2 regions of the Thalassobacillus sp. B23F22_16 genome follow, and region 1 is predicted to be linked to the other one. Evidence: riboswitches for the same ligand, from Rfam matches in the RefSeq annotation. Region 1 holds a riboswitch; the other holds the start of a gene.
The links. A riboswitch is a leader RNA that binds a small molecule or an ion and turns the genes downstream of it on or off. The one in region 1 is predicted to bind cobalamin.

Region 1 (5,802 bases):
GTCATCCAGCCGAAGCTGAAAAAATTCAACCCGGATTTAATTGATGAAGTTTCTTATCGTGCAGTTTCGATCGGATTTCCAATATTCACATTAGGTGCTTTAATATTTGCCATGATTTGGGCACAAGAAGCCTGGAATCGATTCTGGGGATGGGATCCGAAAGAGGTATGGGCACTGATTACCTGGTTGTTCTATGCATTTTTCCTTCATCTGCGCTTATCAAGAGGCTGGCACGGTACTAAATCAGCCTGGCTTGCCGTAGGAGGATTTGCTATCATCATGTTCAACTTGATTGCTGTCAACCTTATTATCGCTGGATTACACTCCTACGCTTAAATATTTAGGGATTGATTTGTAAGATACTTGCAGAAGAAAAGACCAATGATAGACCATTAGAGGCCAGCAGTTCTCTGATGGTCTATCGTTTACATAATCATTTTTTGTTATGCTAAGAGGAAAAGAAACAAAGGTAATAGAATTGAATGATATATAGGGACTTTTAGAGGGGGCATCGCTATGGAAAAAGAAGCAAGGGTATTAGTAGTAGATGATGAAGAAAGAATCAGACGGCTGATTCGTATGTATCTAGAAAGAGAAAACTTTGAGGTTGAAGAAGCAGAAGATGGAGATGAAGCACTTACTAAGTCACTGAATAACGATTACGACGTGATATTATTGGATATTATGATGCCTGGAAAAGATGGAATTGAAGTTTGTAAGGATTTACGTGAAAAAAAAGCTACGCCCGTGCTGATGCTTACAGCAAAAGGAGAAGAAAGCAATCGTGTTCAAGGGTTTGAAGTAGGAGCAGACGACTATATTGTAAAACCATTCAGCCCGAGAGAAGTAGTGCTTCGGGTTAAAGCGATCCTGCGTCGGTCTTCGTCTACGAAGTTTCTTCAAACAGAGACTTCGGCAAATAATGTATTGGTGTTTCCTCATCTGACAATTGATAATGACGCACACCGGGTGACCGCTGATGGAAAAGAGGTAACATTGACCCCGAAAGAATATGAATTATTACATTTCCTTGCCAAAGCTCCTGATAAGGTCTTTGAACGGGAGCATTTATTGAAGGAAGTCTGGCAGTATGAATTTTTCGGTGATCTAAGAACAGTGGATACACATGTAAAACGACTGAGGGAAAAGTTAAGCAAGGTTTCCAAAGATGCCGCAAAAATGATTGTAACTGTCTGGGGTGTGGGATATAAATTCGAGGTAAGTGGTGACTGATGTTTTGGCGCAGTGTCGTAGGTAAACTATGGTTCACTATATTATTATTAGTTTCTTTTGTATTATTTCTTTTGACCGTATTACTCCTGGAGTTTTTTGAGAACTTTCACATTTTAGAAGCTGAAAGAGAGTTATTACAGACGGCAGAAAAGGTTTCCGAAATTGTTGATGAATATGGCGAAAGGGATTTAATTTTAGACACCTCTACCAGAGTGAAAGACCCTTCAAGCCGTGTCGTGATCTTTTTTAATGAGGACGACATGTGGAGTTCCTCGGCAGAAGGGACTCTGCCTCAAATCGACCGCCAATGGATTGAATCGGATGAGGAGCTTTCTTCCGTATTGACAGGGTCAGATCAAGTGAAAAAAATAGCGGATATTGATAACTTTCAAAATGGGGTCATGGTAGTAGGTACATCGTTAAATGCAGAAGGTTCAGGTGTCTTTGTCTACCAGTCTCTCGACTCAGTAGAAGAGACGACAATGCAGACGACTAAAATCATTTTTCTGGGTGCCGGAATAGCAATCATTTTGACTACGATATTCGCTTTCTTCTTATCGACACGGATCACAGCACCGCTAATCAAGATGCGAGAAGGTGCATTAGAACTTGCTAAAGGGGAATTCAACACGAAAGTACCCATTCTTACCCATGATGAAATTGGGGAGCTCGCAATGGCATTTAATCGGATGGGGCGCCAGTTAAAATTTCATATTAATGCATTGAATCAGGAAAAAGAGCAGTTGTCAGGGATTCTAAGCTCTATGGCTGATGGGGTTATCACTATAAATCGCCAAGGGGAGATCCTGATTACCAATCCTCCCGCTGAACAATACCTGCAAGCCTGGGCTTATGAAGAAGGTGGGACTGATATTGCTTATAAAGATGAGCCTATGCATTTGCCGGAAAGGTTGAAAGAGATATTCAACCAAGTGATTGAGACGGAGACGGAAGTAATGACAGAAACAGATGCCCAAGGGAGAAACTGGGTTATTATCATGACGCCATTATATGATAAATCTTCTGTCCGCGGAGCTGTTGCGGTATTAAGGGATATGACTGAAGAACGACGCCTGGATAAACTGAGACAGGATTTCATTGCAAATGTTTCCCATGAGTTACGCACCCCAATCTCGATGATGCAAGGGTATAGCGAAGCAATTGTAGATGATATAGCTGAAAGCAAGGAGGAGAAAAACGAACTTGCCCAAATCATCTATGAAGAATCCCAGCGGATGAGCAGACTGGTTAACGAACTGCTGGATCTGGCAAGAATGGAAGCCGGCCATATCACTTTGAATAAGGAAGAGGTAGAAATACGTCCGTTCGCAGAAAAGATTGTACGTAAATTCCAAGGGCTTGCCCAGGAGAAAGATGTCAACTTAAGACTCCATGCTCCAGAAGCGATGGGCACCAAATATTTTGACCCGGATCGTATCGAGCAAGTGTATACGAATTTAATCGATAATGCGATTCGCCATACCAATACGGGTGGAAATGTTGATATTCATCTGGAAATGACGAATGAAGGAATCCATTCGGCTGTACAGGATTCTGGCACTGGGATTCCTGAAGAAGATTTGCCATTTGTATTCGAGCGTTTCTATAAGGCAGACAAATCGAGGAAAAGGAAAAAGGGAAAGACAGGTACAGGCCTTGGGCTCTCTATCGCTAAACATATTATTGAAGCACACCAGGGAACTATTGCTGTGCACAGTAAAGAAGGTTCGGGTACGACATTTTCTTTTCACTTGCCTGATCTTAGCGAAGATCTACAAGATTTGTAATAAAATCTTGTTACCTGTGAAACAACTATTTACTTTCCCCTAGCTTATGGTAATATAAAAATAGAATTGAATAAGTGAATCAAGGTACTTTTGAGTAGTTGAAAAGGGAATTTGGTGAAAGTCCAAAGCTGTCCTCGCAACTGTAAGTGCCACGAACCGGACAGACCACTGTACCGTAATGTATGGGAAGGGTCCGTAGTAGGGAAAGCACAAGCCAGTAGACCTGCCTTGATTCGTCGTTTCAAAGCTTCGGGGATTGAGCTGTTTGAGACAACCGGTGGAATAAACCCATTAAGTCGGGACCTATTTGAATACTGGTAGTCCAAGCCCATTCTGTTGAAGAATGGGCTTTTAATGTGGGGAAAAGGCGGTTGTCTATCTGAATTTCACACCCAAAAGCAATGAAACAAACAAACTGCGTGAAAGGATGATAGATCATGCTAAACATGAAGCAATTTATTGTTGCTGTATTAATGGCAGCGGCAGTATTGACAGGATGTCAATCCGGATCAGAGGAGTCAAGTCAGGCTCAACAAGAACAGCAGGAACAGGTACCTGTGAAGGTCACTATTTCCCAAGGGGAAGGTGAAGAAATGGTGGCAGAAAAAGAGTTGGAAGTTGAGGAAGGTACAAGTTTAATGGAAGTTTTAAAAGATAATTTCGAAGAAGTAGAGGAAAAAGATGGCTTCGTAACCAAGATTGAAGGGATAGAGGCAAAAGAAGGGGAACAGAAAGCCTGGTTCTTTACGATCAATGGAGAGGATGCGTCTGTGGGAGCAAAAGAATACAAAGTAGAAGAAAATGACTCTTTCACTTTTGATTTCCATGCATGGGACTGATAAGGATGAACACCTATAAAATAACATTAATAGCATTGCTGGCGTCCCTCGCGGTAGTTGGCAGGTATGTATTCGCTTTTTTACCAAACGTTCAGCCGGTTACTGCTATCATCATTATTGCGGGATTTTGGCTGGGGCCACTAGCAGCAGTTGTGCTGGCAGTTTTGGTCACCTTCCTGTCCAATGTCATGTTAGGGATGGGGATCTGGACGATATGGCAAGTAGCTGCCTGGGCTGTCATTGGTTTGGTTAGCGGATTGATCGGCAGATATTGGTCAGCTATTCCGCTGCTATTATTGGCTGCTTTCGGAGCGTTGAGTGGCATATTTTATGGTCTGGTATTGTCTGTAACCATGTATAGCTTTGCAGGATCATTTTGGGGATATTATCTGGCCGGCCTGCCATTTGATCTTTACCATGCTGCAGGCAATGCAGTGTTCATCACCACGCTTTATCCTGTATTCAGTCGTCTGTTTCAACGTTATTATAACCAATGGATACCAGCTTGAAATACCAGCCAATAAAGGTTGGTATTTTTTCTATATTATGACTATTATTAAGGGGGATGTAACTTTTTAATACATAATGCGACTAATTTAGTGAACAGGAGGTCTCTCCACTGTGAGATCGATATTTGAATCTCTTTATGAAAAATATCATCAGGATATATTTCAGTTTATTTTTTATATGGTGAAGAATCGGGAGCAAACGGAAGACCTCGTTCAAGAGGTTTATATAAAAGTCTTAAAATCTTACGATAAGTTTAAAGGGGACAGCAGTGAAAAAACTTGGTTGTTTTCTATTGCCAGACATGTCACGATCGATTTCTTTCGTAAGCAGGAAAGAAAGAGAAAACGCCTGCTGGAATTTTTCGACTGGGAGAAAAAAGGCGAACAAATAAAAGATCAACAGCCTTTACCAGAGGAGATAGCTGAAAAAAATGAGCAAATACAAATTCTTTATGAACACTTGGATAAGCTGACAGTGGATCAGAGAAGTGTCATTATTTTGAGATTCATACAATTAATGTCAATCCAGGAAACCGCTGATATTTTAGGGTGGTCCATCAGTAAAGTGAAAACAACCCAGCATCGGGGCATGAAAGTATTGCAGGATTTGATGGCAGATCAACGAAAGGAGGGAGATAATTATGAAGCAAAATAAAAACGACAGGCGTAAGGAACTGGAAAAGGATTTAGAAAAATTCCCTTTTATCCAGGACCACCAGGATAAAGATGAGCTTTATAACAAAATTTCCCTTCAAATGATGGAAGAAGAGCCCAAAAAAAGAAAACTGGTTATCATGCCAATCTTTGCTCTGGTTGCGGTGCTCTTTCTAACAGCCCTCATCCTCCCGCCCATTTTAATAGACCAGTCTGGCGAAGACTCGATGGATATAGCGACAGAATCCAATGAGGGCGGTGAAGATAACTCAGAAACCCTGCATGATGAGCAGTCAGCGGAGCTCTCCCAGATCCCATCTGAAATGGAAGTAACAGAGCGAGACATGGATGGCAGCGAACTGCAAAGTTATTTGGTGTTTGAAAAATTTAAGGAAAACCCATTTATAATTGCGGTTGCCGCAGGAATGAATGGGGAGCAGATCATCCCATTTGCCATTACAACAAAGGATGGACAATTGAATTATACCACTACTACCACTTTAGTGGCTGAACAAGCAGAAGAACTTGGCGTGGCCGGTTTTCCATTACAAGGAACAGAAATAAACAGGAAGGGAACGGAAGCAGATATAATTTTTCCGGAGGATTTTCAAATGGCTGGAGGTTCAAGCTCTGATGTTATGCTTCATAATAGTATCGAGCAGACCTTTCAAAATAGCCAAGTATCGCAAGTGAACCTTAAATATAAGGATGGACGTCCTTTTGAAATGGGTAACTTTGGAACGGTTGAGTCCTTGACAATCGCCTCCTCTGTGAAAGTGA
Region 2 (5,802 bases), on a different contig from region 1:
AAAGGACCGGAGATTTTATGGAATGCAGATAAGGATTTCTCCTCACCTAACTTCAGAAGTGAGATTTGGATCCCCGTTGATAAAATTAAATAAAGATAAACAGGACTTCCGTCAGCGGGAGTCTTTTTTTTGACTAAAACGATAAAAGACTAAATGCAAAATTATGTTCTTATTCAGCAGTTTCCTGACTATATTTAATCAATAAAAATATATCACTAACTAATAAATATTTATTGTAAAACGATAAATATTATGGTAAATTCTAACTGATAATAAATTAGTGAGGTGCTGTTTATGAAACGGGAAACACTTTTTTTGAAGGTTGCTGTGTTTCTTATGGGGATACCGGTTCTTGCTTTGTGTATATTCTCGGTACCTGCCATCGCGCGTGGATTCTCTGAGATAATTCCTGGGATGGGTTATGTGCAATATCTTGTGTATATTGGTTTATATGCTACCGCGTTGGCGTATTTTCTGGCGTTGTATCAGGCTTATCGGCTCTTGAGCTATATTGATAGAAACGAAGCTTTTTCAAATTTGTCAGTAAAAGCGTTGAAGAATATCAAATACTGTGCCATTGCGATCAGTGGTTTTTATGTGCTTTTGATGCCGATCATTTATCTCTTCGCTGAGTACGACGATGCACCAGGTGTAATCGTAATTGGCATGATAATGATTTTCGGTGCCATGGTGATTGCGGTCTTTGCGGCGGTGCTTCAAAAGCTGTTAAACACCGCCATTGAAATAAAATCAGAAAATGAGTTAACGGTCTGAGGTGATGAACATGGCGATCATTATTAATATTGATGTGATGCTGGCAAAAAGGAAAATGAGTGTGACCCAACTGTCGGAGCGGGTTGGCATCACAATGGCCAATCTTTCGATATTAAAAAATGGGAAGGCAAAGGCGATTCGGGTCTCGACGCTGGATGCGATTTGTAAGGCCTTGGATTGCCAGCCGGGAGATATATTGGAATACCAGCCGGATGAAGACGATCATGAATGATTCCTTGCCGAACTCTTATGTAACAAAGGCTGTTGGCGGCAAAGTCAGAAGAGCGGTAGTACAGCTTTCTCATTTTGGCTGGGAGCAAGCGTTATCCTGCGTGTTCCCGGTGGTTATTTTTGCCTCGTTGGCTATTACACAAATCACTTCTCTTCCTATACTGCCACGGTATGACTGGCTGCTGATTATTTTTCTTCTGATGCAGTGGGTCATGGTGCGTTCCGGCTTGGAAACCCGTGATGAACTCAAAGTGATAACACTATTCCACCTGATTGGACTCGCGCTTGAAATTTTTAAGGTGCATATGGGTTCCTGGTCTTATCCGGAAGAAGGGTATTCCAAAGTGTTTGGTGTGCCTTTGTATAGTGGATTCATGTATGCAAGTGTAGCGAGTTACCTTTGCCAGGCGTGGCGAAGGCTGGAGGTGGAACTGGTTCAGTGGCCTCCATTTTTAATGGTGGTCAGTTTGGCAGCGGCAATCTACCTGAATTTTTTCACGCACCATTTCTGGGTCGATGTACGCTGGATACTCTCCGGGCTTGTAATTATCGTTTTCTGGTGTTCGTGGGTGACTTATTCAGTTAATGGCAGTCGCTACCGTATGCCGCTTGCTCTTTCGTTTGTGCTGATCGGATTTTTTATCTGGATCGCGGAGAATATAGCGACTTTTTTTGACGCATGGGAATACCCGAACCAGACGGAAGCGTGGAGTCTTGTACATCTCGGAAAGGTGAGTTCCTGGCTGTTATTAGTGATTGTCAGCTTCCTGATTGTGGCAACATTGAAGCAAGTAAAAGGGAATATTAGTCGGTAGTCTAAAGTAAATTTTTGACGAAAAAACAATGTATGCATCGATGTGTACGTTTTAAACATATCAACCCTTATCGACTACCATTTTAATGAATCCTTTTGAACTCATATTCGTATAACTACTAACTGCTCGATAGGAGGACATACATATGAAAGTCGAATTCGAAGTTACTGCAATAGGCAGGAGTGATAGTGATTCATCCGTAGACTCTTTTAAAAAAGTCGAACTGGTGCGTGTTCACGAGTTATCAAAAAGTATGACGGTAGCTGAAATAGAAGAGTTATTCAGTTCTCTATGCCAGGAAGTTGAAGAAAGTCATAGGAATTCACATGGATGTGCAGGTAAAATCACCGTTCGTGCAAAGAAAGAAAATGGGGGGCTTACATACCTCGGTTAGAGGCATAGGGGCTGAGGAGAGATTTTGATGTTGAAGGTTTCGAAAATTATTTTAGCTATACTAATCCTTATGTTATCAGGTTATATGTTAATCAGTGAAATTTTGATATGACGTTATTTAATACCTTCTTCTCGGGCTCTATATGTTAGTATCGGTTTGGTAGAAATTAATAAGGGACGGAAAGCTTATGGGTATTTAAGTATAGCAGTTAGTGGGTTTTCATTAATTGTCATATTGCAAGCCTTTATCTTTTGATTGTTTACAAGAATGATAGGTTCGGCTACAATAAGATTAATTTCATATCATACGAACAGGTCCTTAAAAGGAAGCCTTTAAGGTGAAAAGGGGAAGTTGGTGAAAGTCCAACACGGTCCCGCCACTGTAAGCATTCGTTAGAAGAATGTAAGTCAGGATGCCTGCCTGTTTGTCGCAAAGTTTACCCTTCGAGGAAAAAGGGAGGCTTGTAAGTACGTGGAATTCGTATGCTGCATATTCTGCCTATTTATAGTCACACCTTCCTTTAGAGGAAGGTGTTTTTTTTACTTTAAGAATGTTTAACTTTGTTAAAGGATTAAAGTATTAGAAAATCTAAGGCTTTAGCCATAAGTACTTGGCGATAAGCCAAGTTTTTCTAATTGCACTTGTAAATACTGAGGAGGAGATAGAATGCAAAAAAAGCAGGGGTTGACATTGGTTTTTACCGGTGATGGAAAAGGGAAGACGACGGCTGCAACCGGGCTTGCTGTCCGGGCATTAGGCCATGACAAAAAGGTGAAAATGCTGCAATTCATCAAGTCACCAAAGCGGCCTTATGGTGAAAGGAAATCCCTGTTGAAACTGGGTGCTGAGATCATTCAGCTGGGTGAAGGGTTCACCTGGACAAAGACACCGGAAATCCACCGGGAAGCATTAAAAAAAGCGTGGGCTCTTGCCAAGGAAACGGTGCTGTCCGGGGAGTATGATATCGTGATTCTGGATGAACTGAACAATGCGCTTGCGATTGATTCGTTTCCAGTTGATGATGTACTGCCGCTTGAAGAAGTGATTGAACTGATCAACAACAAACCGGAGCATGTCCACCTCGTGATTACTGGCAGAAGTGCGCTCCAGGAAGTAAAGAATGCAGCTGATCTTGTATCGGTCATTGATGTGGAAAAACATTATTATGATGAAGGCATTCCTGCCGTCCGTGGTGTTGAGTTTTGACTGCCCGTCGTGTCGTAGTTGCAGGTGTATCCAGTGGCGCTGGCAAGACGAGTATCGCAATCGGGTTAATGGCTGCGTTAATCAAAAAGGGGCTCACCGTTCAGGGGTTCAAGTGCGGTCCTGATTACATAGACCCTTCCTACCATACCGCCGTAACCGGCCGTCCCTCTCGTAACCTCGATAGCTGGATGCTCCCGGAAGATGTGATGAAAGAAGTATTTGTCAAAGGAAGTGAAGGGGCAGACCTTTCGATCATCGAGGGAGTCATGGGGTTTTATGACGGCAAATCGCCAACATCCAATCAGGGTTCCACGGCAGAAATCAGTACCCTGCTTGGTGCTCCGACGATTCTGATTGTCGACTGCTCAGCGATGGCCCGGAGTGCTGCTGCTATCGTAAAAGGTTTTCAGTTACTGGATCCTGGCGTTACTATTGCCGGAGTGATTGCGAATAAGGTCGGAAGTGAGGGGCATTATCAGCTGATAAAAGAAGCGGTGGAACAGGAATGCGGCATTCCAGTCTGTGGATATCTGTTGAAAGATAAAAGCATCGAGATGCCGGAGCGGCACTTAGGGCTGGTGCCTTCCATCGAGCGCGGGGAACTGGATGAGCAGCTGGACCAGCTTGGAGATGTGGTTGCGGAGACGGTAGACATAGAGCAAATCTATCAGATCAGTGAACAGCCAGCCCTGAAAGCTGAGCCCTCTATGTTTCAGCGTAGAGGCGCAATCGATGTAACCGTAGCCGTAGCACGGGATGAGGCCTTCAACTTCTATTATCAAGAAAATCTGGACTTAATGGAAGCATATGGAGCTCAGGTTGTTTATTTTTCTCCTTTAAAAGGAGAGGTGCTTCCTCCTGAAGCGGATGGTGTTTATTTAGGGGGCGGATTCCCGGAGCAATTTGCTGAGCAGCTGGCGGAAAACCGAGCAGTCAGGCAGTCCGTTAGGGAGGCAATTGAAAATGGTCTTCCTGTATTGGCAGAATGCGGAGGATTGATGTATTTGTCTGAGTCGATCACGACGATTGATGGGAACACCTACCCGATGGCAGGGGTGCTACCTGGTAAGACGGAAATGCAGACGAAACTAGCAGCCCTTGGATACCGGGAAATCTCTGGACTACCAAACAACTATCTTTTCAACGACGGTATGGAAGTACGTGGACATGAGTTCCATTATTCCATTTTTACACCAACAGGTGAGCTGCCTGGAGCTTATCGGGTGAAGAGCAGGTTCGGAACGGGTGAGGAAGGATCTCTTTATAAAAATGTGGTTGCCGGTTATACACACATCCATTTTGCCTCTAACCCCGATGTACTGGAGAACTTTTTGCGTCTTTGCAAGGAGCAGCGGAATGAGGAGTGAAAAAGCAATGCCGGTCATGATCCAGGGAACCCATTCCGATGCAGGAAAAAGCATCCTCGTCACTGCCCTGTGCCGGATTTTCACGGAAGATGGCTGGCGGACGGCTCCGTTCAAGTCGCAGAACATGGCGCTCAATTCCTACATAACCGTCGATGGAAAAGAAATTGGACGGGCTCAGGGCGTCCAGGCGGAAGCGGCTGGGATCACGGCAACCACGGATATGAATCCTGTTCTGATCAAGCCGAACCGGGATAACGATGCACAGATTGTCGTTCATGGTAAGCCGGTGTCAAACATGAAGGCAAGCGCCTACCGCTCGGAATACTATGATACTGCCAAACAAATAATCACAGAGGCATACCACCGGCTTGCTGGCAAGTATGACCGGATTGTCATCGAGGGGGCCGGCAGTCCGGCTGAGGTCAACCTGAATGACCGGGAGCTTGTGAATATGAGCGTTGCAAAAATGGCCGACGCACCGGTCATATTAGTGGGAGACATTGATAAAGGCGGGGTGTTCGCCAGTCTCGTTGGAACGCTCCAGCTTTTGCCGGAACGAGAACGCGACCGTGTAATTGGGGTTGTCATCAATAAGTTCCGGGGCGACAAAAAGCTGCTGGATCCAGGGTTGGAGTGGTTTGAAGCGTATACTGGAAAACCGGTGCTTGGTGTCATTCCTCATATCCATGACCTTCAAATCGAGGCGGAGGATTCGTTAAGCCTAAGCCGTTATACGAGGAGCAGGAACACGGACAAACCGATTGACATTGCTGTCATTGAATACCCGAAGATTTCTAATTTTACCGACATTGACCCGTTCCTGTTTGAACAGGATTGTCATGTTCGTTTTGTAAAAGAAGCAGGGGAGCTGAAGCGGCCGAATGTCATCATTATGCCTGGAAGCAAGAATACGATCGAGGATCTTATCTATGTGCAAGACAAAAGGCTGGACAAGGCTATCACCTTAGCCCGGGAACTAGGAGCTATCGTGGTTGGTATTTGCGGCGGGTATCAA

Region 2: another riboswitch for cobalamin. It lies ahead of ACGTNI_RS02060 (cob(I)yrinic acid a,c-diamide adenosyltransferase); the one in region 1 lies ahead of ACGTNI_RS04395 (DUF4430 domain-containing protein).

The regions. Positions count from the first base shown of each region.
Region 1 is NZ_JBIEKD010000003.1:108,137-113,938, reverse strand. It holds gene ccsB (c-type cytochrome biogenesis protein CcsB) at 1-336, shown strand, start outside; gene ACGTNI_RS04405 (response regulator transcription factor) at 517-1,233, shown strand; gene ACGTNI_RS04400 (ATP-binding protein) at 1,233-3,020, shown strand; cobalamin riboswitch at 3,086-3,265, shown strand; gene ACGTNI_RS04395 (DUF4430 domain-containing protein) at 3,458-3,859, shown strand; gene ACGTNI_RS04390 (ECF transporter S component) at 3,865-4,368, shown strand; gene sigX (RNA polymerase sigma factor SigX) at 4,481-5,023, shown strand; gene ACGTNI_RS04380 (RsiX family anti-sigma factor) at 5,010-5,802, shown strand, end outside.
Region 2 is NZ_JBIEKD010000001.1:423,178-428,979, reverse strand. It holds gene ACGTNI_RS02090 (AraC family transcriptional regulator) at 1-93, shown strand, start outside; gene ACGTNI_RS02085 (DUF2975 domain-containing protein) at 295-774, shown strand; gene ACGTNI_RS02080 (helix-turn-helix domain-containing protein) at 785-1,006, shown strand; gene ACGTNI_RS02075 (DUF817 domain-containing protein) at 999-1,820, shown strand; gene ACGTNI_RS02070 (hypothetical protein) at 1,966-2,214, shown strand; gene ACGTNI_RS02065 (DUF3953 domain-containing protein) at 2,335-2,469, shown strand; cobalamin riboswitch at 2,510-2,652, shown strand; gene ACGTNI_RS02060 (cob(I)yrinic acid a,c-diamide adenosyltransferase) at 2,881-3,420, shown strand; gene ACGTNI_RS02055 (cobyrinic acid a,c-diamide synthase CobB) at 3,417-4,787, shown strand; gene ACGTNI_RS02050 (cobyric acid synthase) at 4,777-5,802, shown strand, end outside.